Linked DNA regions of Catellatospora sp. TT07R-123. The protein of the gene in region 2 interacts with the protein of the main gene of each other region in a pairwise test. Links are inferred from orthologs where the notes say so. Each region holds a gene or a part of one and is shown on either strand. Other genes may lie near its edges.

The links. Proteins that work in one complex are often made in the same cells at the same time.
Region 1: the proteins of nth (region 2) and aceE interact in binary tests that used the Escherichia coli proteins (3 or more experiments, as listed by UniProt). The link is inferred for Catellatospora sp. TT07R-123 from one-to-one orthologs.

The regions. Positions count from the first base shown.
Region 1 is NZ_BNEM01000001.1:2,848,360-2,853,265, forward strand. The notes cover bases 1,032-4,309. They hold aceE (pyruvate dehydrogenase (acetyl-transferring), homodimeric type), read left to right. Parts: upstream 1,032-1,373; coding sequence 1,374-4,109; downstream 4,110-4,309. Other genes in these bases: Cs7R123_RS12120 (hypothetical protein), read right to left, coding at 1,032-1,170; Cs7R123_RS12130 (ABC transporter ATP-binding protein), read right to left, coding at 4,200-4,309. In the rest of the region: Cs7R123_RS12115 (YjbQ family protein), read right to left, coding at 1-283; more of Cs7R123_RS12120, read right to left, coding at 601-1,031; more of Cs7R123_RS12130, read right to left, coding at 4,310-4,906. UniProt on the Escherichia coli protein: Component of the pyruvate dehydrogenase (PDH) complex, that catalyzes the overall conversion of pyruvate to acetyl-CoA and CO(2).
Region 2 is NZ_BNEM01000001.1:4,367,075-4,371,680, forward strand. Bases 1,120-4,097 are described here. They hold nth (endonuclease III), read right to left. Parts: upstream 2,993-4,097; coding sequence 2,246-2,992; downstream 1,120-2,245. Other genes in these bases: Cs7R123_RS18890 (CoA pyrophosphatase), read right to left, coding at 1,120-1,674; Cs7R123_RS18895 (TlpA disulfide reductase family protein), read right to left, coding at 1,671-2,249; Cs7R123_RS18905 (CapA family protein), read right to left, coding at 3,003-4,097. Outside these bases: Cs7R123_RS18885 (MarP family serine protease), read right to left, coding at 1-953; more of Cs7R123_RS18890, read right to left, coding at 958-1,119; more of Cs7R123_RS18905, read right to left, coding at 4,098-4,235; Cs7R123_RS18910 (Crp/Fnr family transcriptional regulator), read left to right, coding at 4,468-4,606. UniProt on the Escherichia coli protein: DNA repair enzyme that has both DNA N-glycosylase activity and AP-lyase activity. The DNA N-glycosylase activity releases various damaged pyrimidines from DNA by cleaving the N-glycosidic bond, leaving an AP (apurinic/apyrimidinic) site.

The sequences.
Region 1 (4,906 bases), 1.5 Mb from region 2 along the record:
ACGGCGCCACGAAGGCGGGCAGCACGTGATCCCGGCCGTGCCCGGCCGAGCCGTGCCGGTGGCGCCACCGGTCGTCGGCGGGCAGCACGTGCTCCAACGCCGTGAGCAGGTCGTCGTCACTGCCGGCGCCGGTCTCGATGATCGCGACCCCGGCAGTGGCGTGCGGCACGAACACGTGCAGGAGGCCGTCGCCCCGGCCGCTGGTGAAAGTTTCCGCCTGCGCGGTCAGATCCACCACGCTGGGCCGCGACCCGGTCCGCACAGTGATCACGATGCTGTCCATGCGATCACCGTACGCACCCGCCCCAGTCCACCCCGAAGAGCCGGGCGGCGCTGGGGTGGGGCTGGGGCGGAGCTTGGGCTGGGCTGGGCGGAGCTGGGCTGGGCGGAGCTGGGCTGGGCGGAGCTGGGCTGGGCGGAGCTGGGCTGGGCGGAGCTGGGCTGGGTGGGCGTGGCGGGGTGGGGTGATGATCGTTGTCTGCGGGCGGAATCTCCACCAGCGGGGCGCCTCTTGACCGCAGACACCGATCTTGCGGGCGGCAGGTCACGATGATCGCGTTCTCCGGTCAGGATGTCGCCGCGCCCGCTGCGCCCGGGGCCTCAATCGCCGCCGCCGCCGTCCCCGCCGCCACCGTCCCCGCCGCCACCGCCGCCGCCACCGCCGTCGGAGTCGCCGCCGGAATCGCCGCTGTCGTCGGAGTCGTAGTCGGCGGGGTCGGAGTCGGAGTCGCCGTGCGAGTGGTGGCTGCCGCCGTGCGCACGGCGGCGGTGGCGGCGGCGCCGGGCGAACAGCAGACTGAGACCCAGGAGCGCGACGATCGGGCCCGCGATGCCCGCCACCTGCTCGGCACCGGTCGGCGCGAGGAAGGCGTAACCCTTCATGCCGGGAATGACGTACGCGTCGGCGCCGGTCGGGGCGGTCAGCGACTGCTCGACCCCGGCTCCGACCAGCCTGCCCTGCTGGCGCTGGCTGCCGTGGGTCCAGGTGGCGTCGCAGTGGCGGTGGATGCCGGCCCAGGGCGGCGCCCCGAACGGCGCCGAGCAGTCCCGGCCGGTGGCGGCGACCGCGGTGACCGGGTCACCGCCGACCTCGGCCACCAGGGGGAAGGTCGTGTTGACCGCGAGCAGGCAGCCCCAGAGGAACAGGAGCAGACCGAGGAGTCGTCGCATGCGCGGCAGGCTAATCGATCAGCGCCGTTGTGATCGCGCCGCAGTCGCCCATCCGACCCGGAAGTTACTGGTCAGTATGCGTGTCGCGGATCGCACCGGGCGGCTGTCTGCGTGACGAATGCCCCGGCGAAGGGGCAGGATGGGGCGAACAGACAACTTCTGTTGGCAAGACCGACTATCACTACAACTACGAGGGAACGCCTGTGGCCACCGAACGCAAGCGCCCGGTGATCAGCGACGGCCTGCCGAGCCAGCTCCCGGATATCGACCCCGAGGAGACGGCGGAGTGGGTTGAGTCGCTCGACGGAGTGATCGACGAACGCGGCGCCAAACGCGCCCGCTACGTCATGTTGCGGCTGTTGGAGCGTGCCCGTGAACGCCAGGTCGGCGTTCCGCCACTGACCACCACTGACTACATCAACACCATTCCCAGCGAGCGCGAGCCCTGGTTCCCGGGCGACGAGAACGTCGAGCGCCGGCTCCGCGCGTACATCCGCTGGAACGCCGCGATGACCGTGCACCGCGCCCAGCGCCCCGGCATCGGCGTCGGCGGCCACATCTCGACCTTCGCGTCGTCCGCGTCGCTGTACGAGGTCGGTTTCAACCACTTCTTCCGCGGCAAGAACCACCCCGGCGGCGGCGACCACATCTTCTACCAGGGGCACGCCTCCCCCGGTATGTACGGGCGCGCCTACCTGGAAGGCCGGCTGACCGAGTACCAGCTCGACGGGTTCCGCCAGGAGCTGTCGCACCCGGGCGGCGGGCTGCCGTCGTACCCGCACCCGCGCCTGATGCCGGACTTCTGGGAGTTCCCCACGGTGTCCATGGGCCTGGGCGGCCTGAACGCGATCTACCAGGCGCGGTTCAACCGCTACCTGCACCACCGCAACATCAAGGACACGTCCGACCAGCGAGTATGGTCGTTCCTCGGTGACGGCGAGATGGACGAGCCGGAGACCCTGGGCGCGATCGGCCTGGCCGCGCGCGAGGAGCTGGACAACCTCACCTTCGTCATCAACTGCAACCTGCAGCGGCTCGACGGCCCGGTGCGCGGCAACGGCAAGGTCATGCAGGAGCTGGAGGCCTTCTTCCGGGGGGCCGGCTGGAACGTCATCAAGGTCGTCTGGGGCCGCGAGTGGGACCCGCTGCTGGCCGCCGACACCGACGGCGCGCTGGTCAACCTGATGAACACCACGCCCGACGGTGACTACCAGACCTACAAGGCGGAGTCCGGGGCGTACGTGCGCGAGCACTTCTTCGGGCGCGACCCGCGCACGCGCAAGATGGTCGAGCACATGTCCGACGACGAGATCTGGGGTCTCAAGCGCGGCGGGCACGACTACCGCAAGCTGTACGCGGCGTACAAGGCGGCGACCGAGCACACCGGCCAGCCGACCGTGATCCTCGCCAAGACCATCAAGGGCTGGACGCTGGGCTCGCACTTCGAGGGCCGCAACGCCACGCACCAGATGAAGAAGCTGACGCTGGACGACCTGAAGACGTTCCGCGACCGCCTCTACCTGGACATCCCGGACTCGGTCCTGGAGGCCAACCCGTACGAGCCGCCGTACTACAAGCCGGACGCCAAGAGCGACGAGATGGCGTACCTGCTGGAGCGCCGGGCGGCGCTGGGCGGCTCGCTGCCGCAGCGCAACACCAAGTACACGGCGCTCCAGCTGCCCGAGCACAAGGTGTACGCGGACCTGAAGAAGGGTTCCGGCAAGCAGAAGATCGCCACCACGATGGCGTTCGTCCGCCTGTTCAAGGACCTGATGAAGGACAAGCAGATCGGCCACCGCTGGGTGCCGATCATCCCGGACGAGGCGCGCACGTTCGGCATGGACTCGCTGTTCCCGACGGCGAAGATCTACTCGCCGCACGGCCAGCAGTACACCGCCGTCGACCGCGAGCTGTTCCTGTCGTACAAGGAGTCGACGGCCGGGCAGATCCTGCACGAGGGCATCAACGAGGCCGGCTCGGTCGCCTCGTTCACCGCGGTGGGCAGCTCGTACAGCACCCACGGCGAGCCGATGATCCCGGTCTACATCTTCTACTCGATGTTCGGCTGGCAGCGGACCGCCGACGGCCTGTGGGCCGCGGCCGACCAGATGACGCGCGGCTTCCTGCTGGGCGCCACCGCCGGTCGCACCACGCTGAACGGTGAGGGCCTGCAGCACGAGGACGGCCACTCGCACCTGATCGCGGCGACGAACCCGGCTGCGGTCGCGTACGACCCGGCGTTTGGCTTCGAGATCTCGTACATCGTCGAGGACGCCCTGCGCCGCATGTACGGCGAGTCGCCGGAGGACGTCTTCTACTACCTCACGGTGTACAACGAGCCGTACGTGCACCCGGCCGAGCCCGCGGGCATCGACGTGCAGGGCCTGCTCAAGGGCCTGTACCGGTACTCGTCCGGCCCGGCGGAGGGCCCGAAGGCGCAGATCATGGCCTCCGGCGTCGGCATGCAGTGGGCGATCAAGGCCCAGCAGCTGCTCGCCGAGGACTGGGGCGTGTCGGCCGACGTGTGGTCGGCGACGAGCTGGACCGAGCTGCGCCGCGACGCGGTCGAGGCGGAGCAGTTCAACCTGCTGCACCCGGACCAGCCGGCGAAGGTGCCGTACGTGACCCGGGCGCTGGAAGGCGCCCCGGGCCCGAAGGTGGCCGTCTCCGACTGGATGCGGGCCGTCCCGGACCTGATCTCGCGTTGGGTGCCCGGCGACTACACGTCGCTCGGCACGGACGGCTTCGGCATGTCCGACACCCGCTCGGCGCTGCGCCGCCACTTCAACGTGGACGCGGAGTCGGTCGTGGTGGCCGTGCTGTCGCAGCTGGCCCGCGCCGGTGAGGTGCCGGCGTCGGCGCCCGCCGAGGCGTTCCGCAAGTACGCGATCGACGACGTGACCGCGGCCCCGGCCGGCGAGACCGGCGGCGACTCCTAAGCAGTACCGCTCTCGGGGTCACACGTCCTGTGGTGTACGTACACCGCAGGAGGTGTGGCCCCGAGGCGTATCCACCTGTCGGGCGAGTGGTCAGTCGGCCTCGACGAGCGGTGCGACCAGGAACTGGTGGGCGGCGAGCTCGCGGTAGAGCGGGCTGGTCTCCAGCAGCTCGTGGTGGCGGCCGGTCGCCACGACCCGGCCGTGTTCGAGCACCACGATCTGGTCGGCGTCGAGCACGGTGGACAGCCGGTGCGCCACGATCAGCAGCGTGCGCCCGCTGGCGACGGTGTCGATCGCGGCGCGCAGCGCGGCCTCGTTGCGCGCGTCGAGGTTGCTGGTCGGCTCGTCCAGCAGCAGGATCGGCGGCGCGGCCAGCAGCGTACGCGCGATGGCCAGGCGCTGGCGCTCGCCGCCCGACAGCAGCACCCCGCCCTCGCCGACCTGGGCGTCCAGGCCGAGCGGGGTGCGTTCGACCAGCTCACCGAGGTTGACGGCGTCGAGCACCTGGCGCATCCGCTCGTCGGTGGCGTCGGGGGTGGCCAGGCGCAGGTTGTCGCGCAGCGTCCCGGCGAGCACCGGCGACTCCTGCTCGACGTAGCCGAGCTGGCCGCGCAGGGTGTCGTGGTCGAGGTCGCGGATGTCGGTGCCGCCGACGCGGATGCTGCCCGAGCTGGTCTCGTAGAAGCGCTCGACCAGCGACAGCAGGGTCGACTTGCCCGCGCCGGACGGGCCGACCAGCGCGGTGCGGCTCCCGGCGGGGGCGCGGAAGCTCACCTCGTGCAGGATCTGGGCGGGCG
Region 2 (4,606 bases):
TCGTAGATGTCGGGGCCGGTGATGTCGCCGACGTCGCGCACGCGCGCCGACTGCGCGTTGTACGGCCCGTCCAGCGGGTAGCCGAGCACGATCGCGTCGGAGCCGGTGCGGGCGGGCGAGTTGGCGAACCGCATCACCGGCGCGGACAGGTCCGGCACGTGGATGACGGCGAGGTCGCGCTCAGGGTCGTACACGACGACCCTGCCGTTCAGGCGCGTGCCGTTGACCTCGACCCGGATGGTCTTGGTGCCCGCGACCACGTGCGCGTTGGTCATCACGTGCTCGTTGGCGAACACGAACCCGGAGCCCTCGATGCGGCGGCTGCAACTCGGGGCGCTGCCCAGCACCTTGACCACGGACTTCTTGGCGTTGAGCACGATCTGCGAGCCGGCCAGCTTCGGGTCGGGGGCGGGCACCTCCTTGACCCGGGTGGGCACCAGGTCGCCGAAGACCTCGGGGAAGCCGTTGGTGTCGACGGTCTCGCGCAGCGCCTCGGTCAGGTTCTTGGCCTCGCCGGGCATGACCTTGTCGATCACGCCGAGCACCAGGCTGTTGCGGACCGCCTTGGCCAGCCACGGCTGGCCCGCGTCGCTCAGCGGCACCGCGACCAGCCAGGCCACCATGGCCACGGCCAGCACCGAGACCACGGCGCCGCCGAGGTCGTCGACGTGCTGCCCGGCCGGGTTGGTGATCGCGCGGCGGACCTTGCCGCCCCACCAGCCGGCCAGCGACTGGCCGAGCACGGCCAGGCCGAACACGGCGATCAGGGAGACGATCAGCTTCAGCGCGCCGTCGGAGACCAGGCCGGCGACCAGCGGGCCGAGTTGCAGGCCGAGCAGGGCGCCGCCGAAGAAGCCGGCGAAGGAGAGCACGCCCACGACGAAGCCCTGCCGGTAGCCGCTCATACCGAAGAGCAGCAGCAGGGCTAGCAGGACCACGTCGACGACCGACATCGGTTCAGCCTACGGAAGGGGAATCGGGGTTGCCACTAACCGGCGTGACGTGTGGCGGCGCCACCACCTCGGGCAGGCTCTCCACGCGGCTGGTGTCCCACGGACGGGACCAGCCGCCGAGGTCGAGCAGCGTCGACAGCACCCCGGCGGTGAAGCCCCAGACCAGCATGCCCCGGGCGTGGAAGGCCGGGCCGATCCAGCCGCTGCGGTGCCGCACCCGGACGCGGTGCTGCGGGTCGGCGAGCTCGGCCAGCGGCAGCCGGGCGACGTGGGCGACCTCCTCCGGCTGGTGCGCCCCGACCGGGTGCGGTGCGTGCCACCAGGCCAGCACCGGCGTGACCAGGAAGTCGGTCACCGGGATCCACAGGGTCGGCAGCTCGGCCAGGACGGTGACGCTGGCCGGGTCGAGGCCGACCTCCTCCTGCGCCTCGCGCAGCGCGGTGGCGGACGCGCCGGTGTCCTGCGGCTCGACCGCGCCGCCGGGGAAGGCGGGCTGGCCCGCGTGGGTACGCAGGGTCGCGGCGCGCTGCATGATCAGCACGTCGGGTCCGGCGCCGGGCTCGTGCTCGTCGGCGAGCAGGATCAGCACCGCGGCCGGGCGGCCGCCGTCCTCGGGGGTCGGGATGCGGGTGAAGTCGACGGCCTCGACCGTACGCAGGTTGGTGAGCAGCGGCTCCAGCCACTGCGGTGGAGTCGGGCTCACGCCGCCGCGGGCGCTCATGCGGCGGCGCCGAAGTGCTGCTCGACCAGGCTGTCGAGGGTCTCGCCGGTCAGCGCCGTCCCGTGGTAGACGCTGGCGCGGCCGTCGGCGCCGACGAACAGCGTCAGCGGCATGCCGTTCAGGCCGAGTCCGGCCAGCAGGCGGCCGTCCTTGTCGTACAGGGTGCGCATGCTGACCTTGAGTTCGTCGGCCAGCCAGGAGGCGCTGTCGCGGGTGTCGCGGCCGATGACGCCCAGCACCGGCACCCGGCCGGAGTCGGCCAGCCGCTGGAGTGCGGGCAGCTCGGTGCGGCACGGGAGGCAATATGAGGCCCACACGTTGATCACCAGTGGGCCGCGCAGCGCGGCGAGGTTGACCTGCTGCCCGCCGGCCATGCAGTCGAGGTCGAGGTCGGGCAGCGCGACGGTCTTCGGCCGGGGCTGCCCGGTGGCGGGCGGGGACGGGCGGGACGGGTCGGCCGGGCCGTACGGCGCGCAGGCGGCGAACGGCTGCGGCACCGGCTCTTCCGACGGCGGGGACCCGGTGCACCCGGCCAGCAGCGACAGCAGCGCCAGCGCCGGGAGCACGCGCCTCACGCGGCGACCTCGATCCCGGCCAGCGCGGCGATCTCCGCCGTGCGCGGGCCCTTGAGCAGCTTGACCGCCTCCAGCGGCGAGGTGGGGCCGGTGCCGTACGACGGGCACATCGGCGCGAGCGGGCAGGCGCCGCAGGCGGGCTTGCGGGCGTGGCACACCCGCCGCCCGTGGAAGATCACCTGGTGCGACAGCATCGTCCAGTCGCGCTTCTCGACCAGCGCCCCGACCGCGTGCTCGATCTTGACGGGGTCGCTCTCCTCGGTCCAGGCCCACCGGTTGACCAGCCGCTGGAAGTGGGTGTCCACGGTGATCCCGGGCTTGCCGAAGGCGTTGCCGAGCACGACGTTCGCCGTCTTGCGGCCGATGCCGGGCAGCGTGACCAGCTGTTCGAGCGTCTTCGGCACCTCGCCGTCGAAGCGTTCGACCAGGTTGCGCCCCAGCCCCATGAGGGACTCGGTCTTGTTCCGGAAGAAACCGGTCGGCCGGATCATCTCCTCCAGCTCGACCCGGTCGGCCCCGGCGTAGTCGGCCGCGGTGCGGTACTTGGCGAACAGGGCCGGGGTGGTCATGTTCACCCGCACGTCCGTGCACTGGGCGGACAGGATCGTCGCCACGGCCAGCTCCAGCGGCGTGGTGAAGTCCAGTTCGCAGTGCGCGTCGGGGTGGATCACGGCCAGCTCGCGCGCCATCCTGCGCACGCGCCGCTTGCGCCCGAGCTCGGTCTCCGGTTTCACCGCTGCCACGGCAGAGAGCCTACGTCGCGGGTGCCGCGATCGACCCGTCGGCGGAGACGCGCGCCCCGTTCGCGCCGAAATCCTGCTCGGTCATCTGCTTCATCAGCTTCAGCGCGCGCTCGTCCTTGTCGGGCTGCGGGATGCCGTACGACCCGGAGAAGTAGGTCGAGCGGAACCGCCCCGAGGCGAAGCTGCCGTCCGGCTTGAGCGAGACGGTGAGCACGCCGCCCCAGCCGACCCGGTCGCCGCTGCTCAGCGCGCCGCCTCCGGCGAAGTTGCCCAGGCTGTACGCGATCAGGCGCCCCTTGTAGAACTCCAGGCCGCGCACCACGTGCGGCCCGTGCCCGATGATCAGGTCGGCGCCGGCGTCGATCACCGCGCGGGCGAACTTCATCGGGTCGCCCCGGTTCTCCCCCAGGAAGAACTCGGTGCCCGGCCGGACGTGGCTCTTGTCGCCGCCCTCGGCGCCCATGTGCACCTGCACCACCACGATGTCGGCCTGCGCCGCCGCCTGCGAAACGACCTTCTTGGCCGAGGTGAGGTTCAGCAGGCTGTTGTTCCCCGAGTACGACGAGAAGCCCAGCACCGCGATCTTCACCCCGTCGACCTGCACGATGGTGATCTCATTGGTCTCGCCGGTGTGCTTGAGGCCGAACTTCTCCAGCGACTGCTGGGTGTTGGCGTAACCCGCGTTGCCGTAGTCCTTGCCGTGGTTGTTGGCCATGTTGAGCAGGCTGAACCCGGCGTCCTTGAGGTGCCCCGCGTACGACGGGGGCACCCGGAACTGGTGGCAGTTGTTCTTCGGGCTGGGGCTCGCGCCCGGCGCCGGGCTGGCGGGGCTCGGGTTGGCCGCCGGCTTCGGGCACTTGCCGGTGCCGGTCTCGTCGGTGATCGGCTGTTCGAGGTTGCCCATCACCACGTCGGCGGGCAGCAGCGACTTGACCTTGTCGAAGTAGCCCCGGCCGTCGTTGGGCGGCAGCTTGCCGGGCGCGTCGCCCATCACGATGTCGCCGGTGGCGGACAGGCTGATGGTCTTGCCCCCGGTCGGCGCGGCGGCGGACGCGCTGGCGGCGGCGGACGGGCCGGCCGCGACCGGGTCGTGCCACTGGCCCACCCCGGCCGAGGACGTGGTGGCGGTCACCACGAGCGCGACCACTGTGACAAGAAGCACGACACCGCCCGCCGCGGACGCACCGGGGCGGGCGCGCAGCACGCTGCGCAGCCGCGCCACGACCGACGGTCGAGCATCCATGCCCGTCGCAGCGATCGAGGTGGCCGGTCGGGGGTGGGGGGTGGGCTGGTCAGCAGGGGTGAGGGGCTCTGTCGACATCGCCGCGGACTCTACCCGCGGCGCGCCACCTGCGACATCGGTCGACCGCCGCGGATTCTGGGGGTTGGCGTCCGGTTGGGGACCGGTTGCGCCTAGACTGACCTCGCGCGGCGTATGGCGGTCCCACGCACCCCGCGCCGATGGAGGTATGGCGATGGACGAGGTGCTGGCTCGCAGCGGAATCTTCCAGGGTGTCGACCCGGAGGCTGCGGAGGCGCTTGCCCGTGAGATGGAGACGATCGAGATCCGCAAGGGCGAGATCGTGTTCAACGAGGGCGAGCCTGGCGACAGTC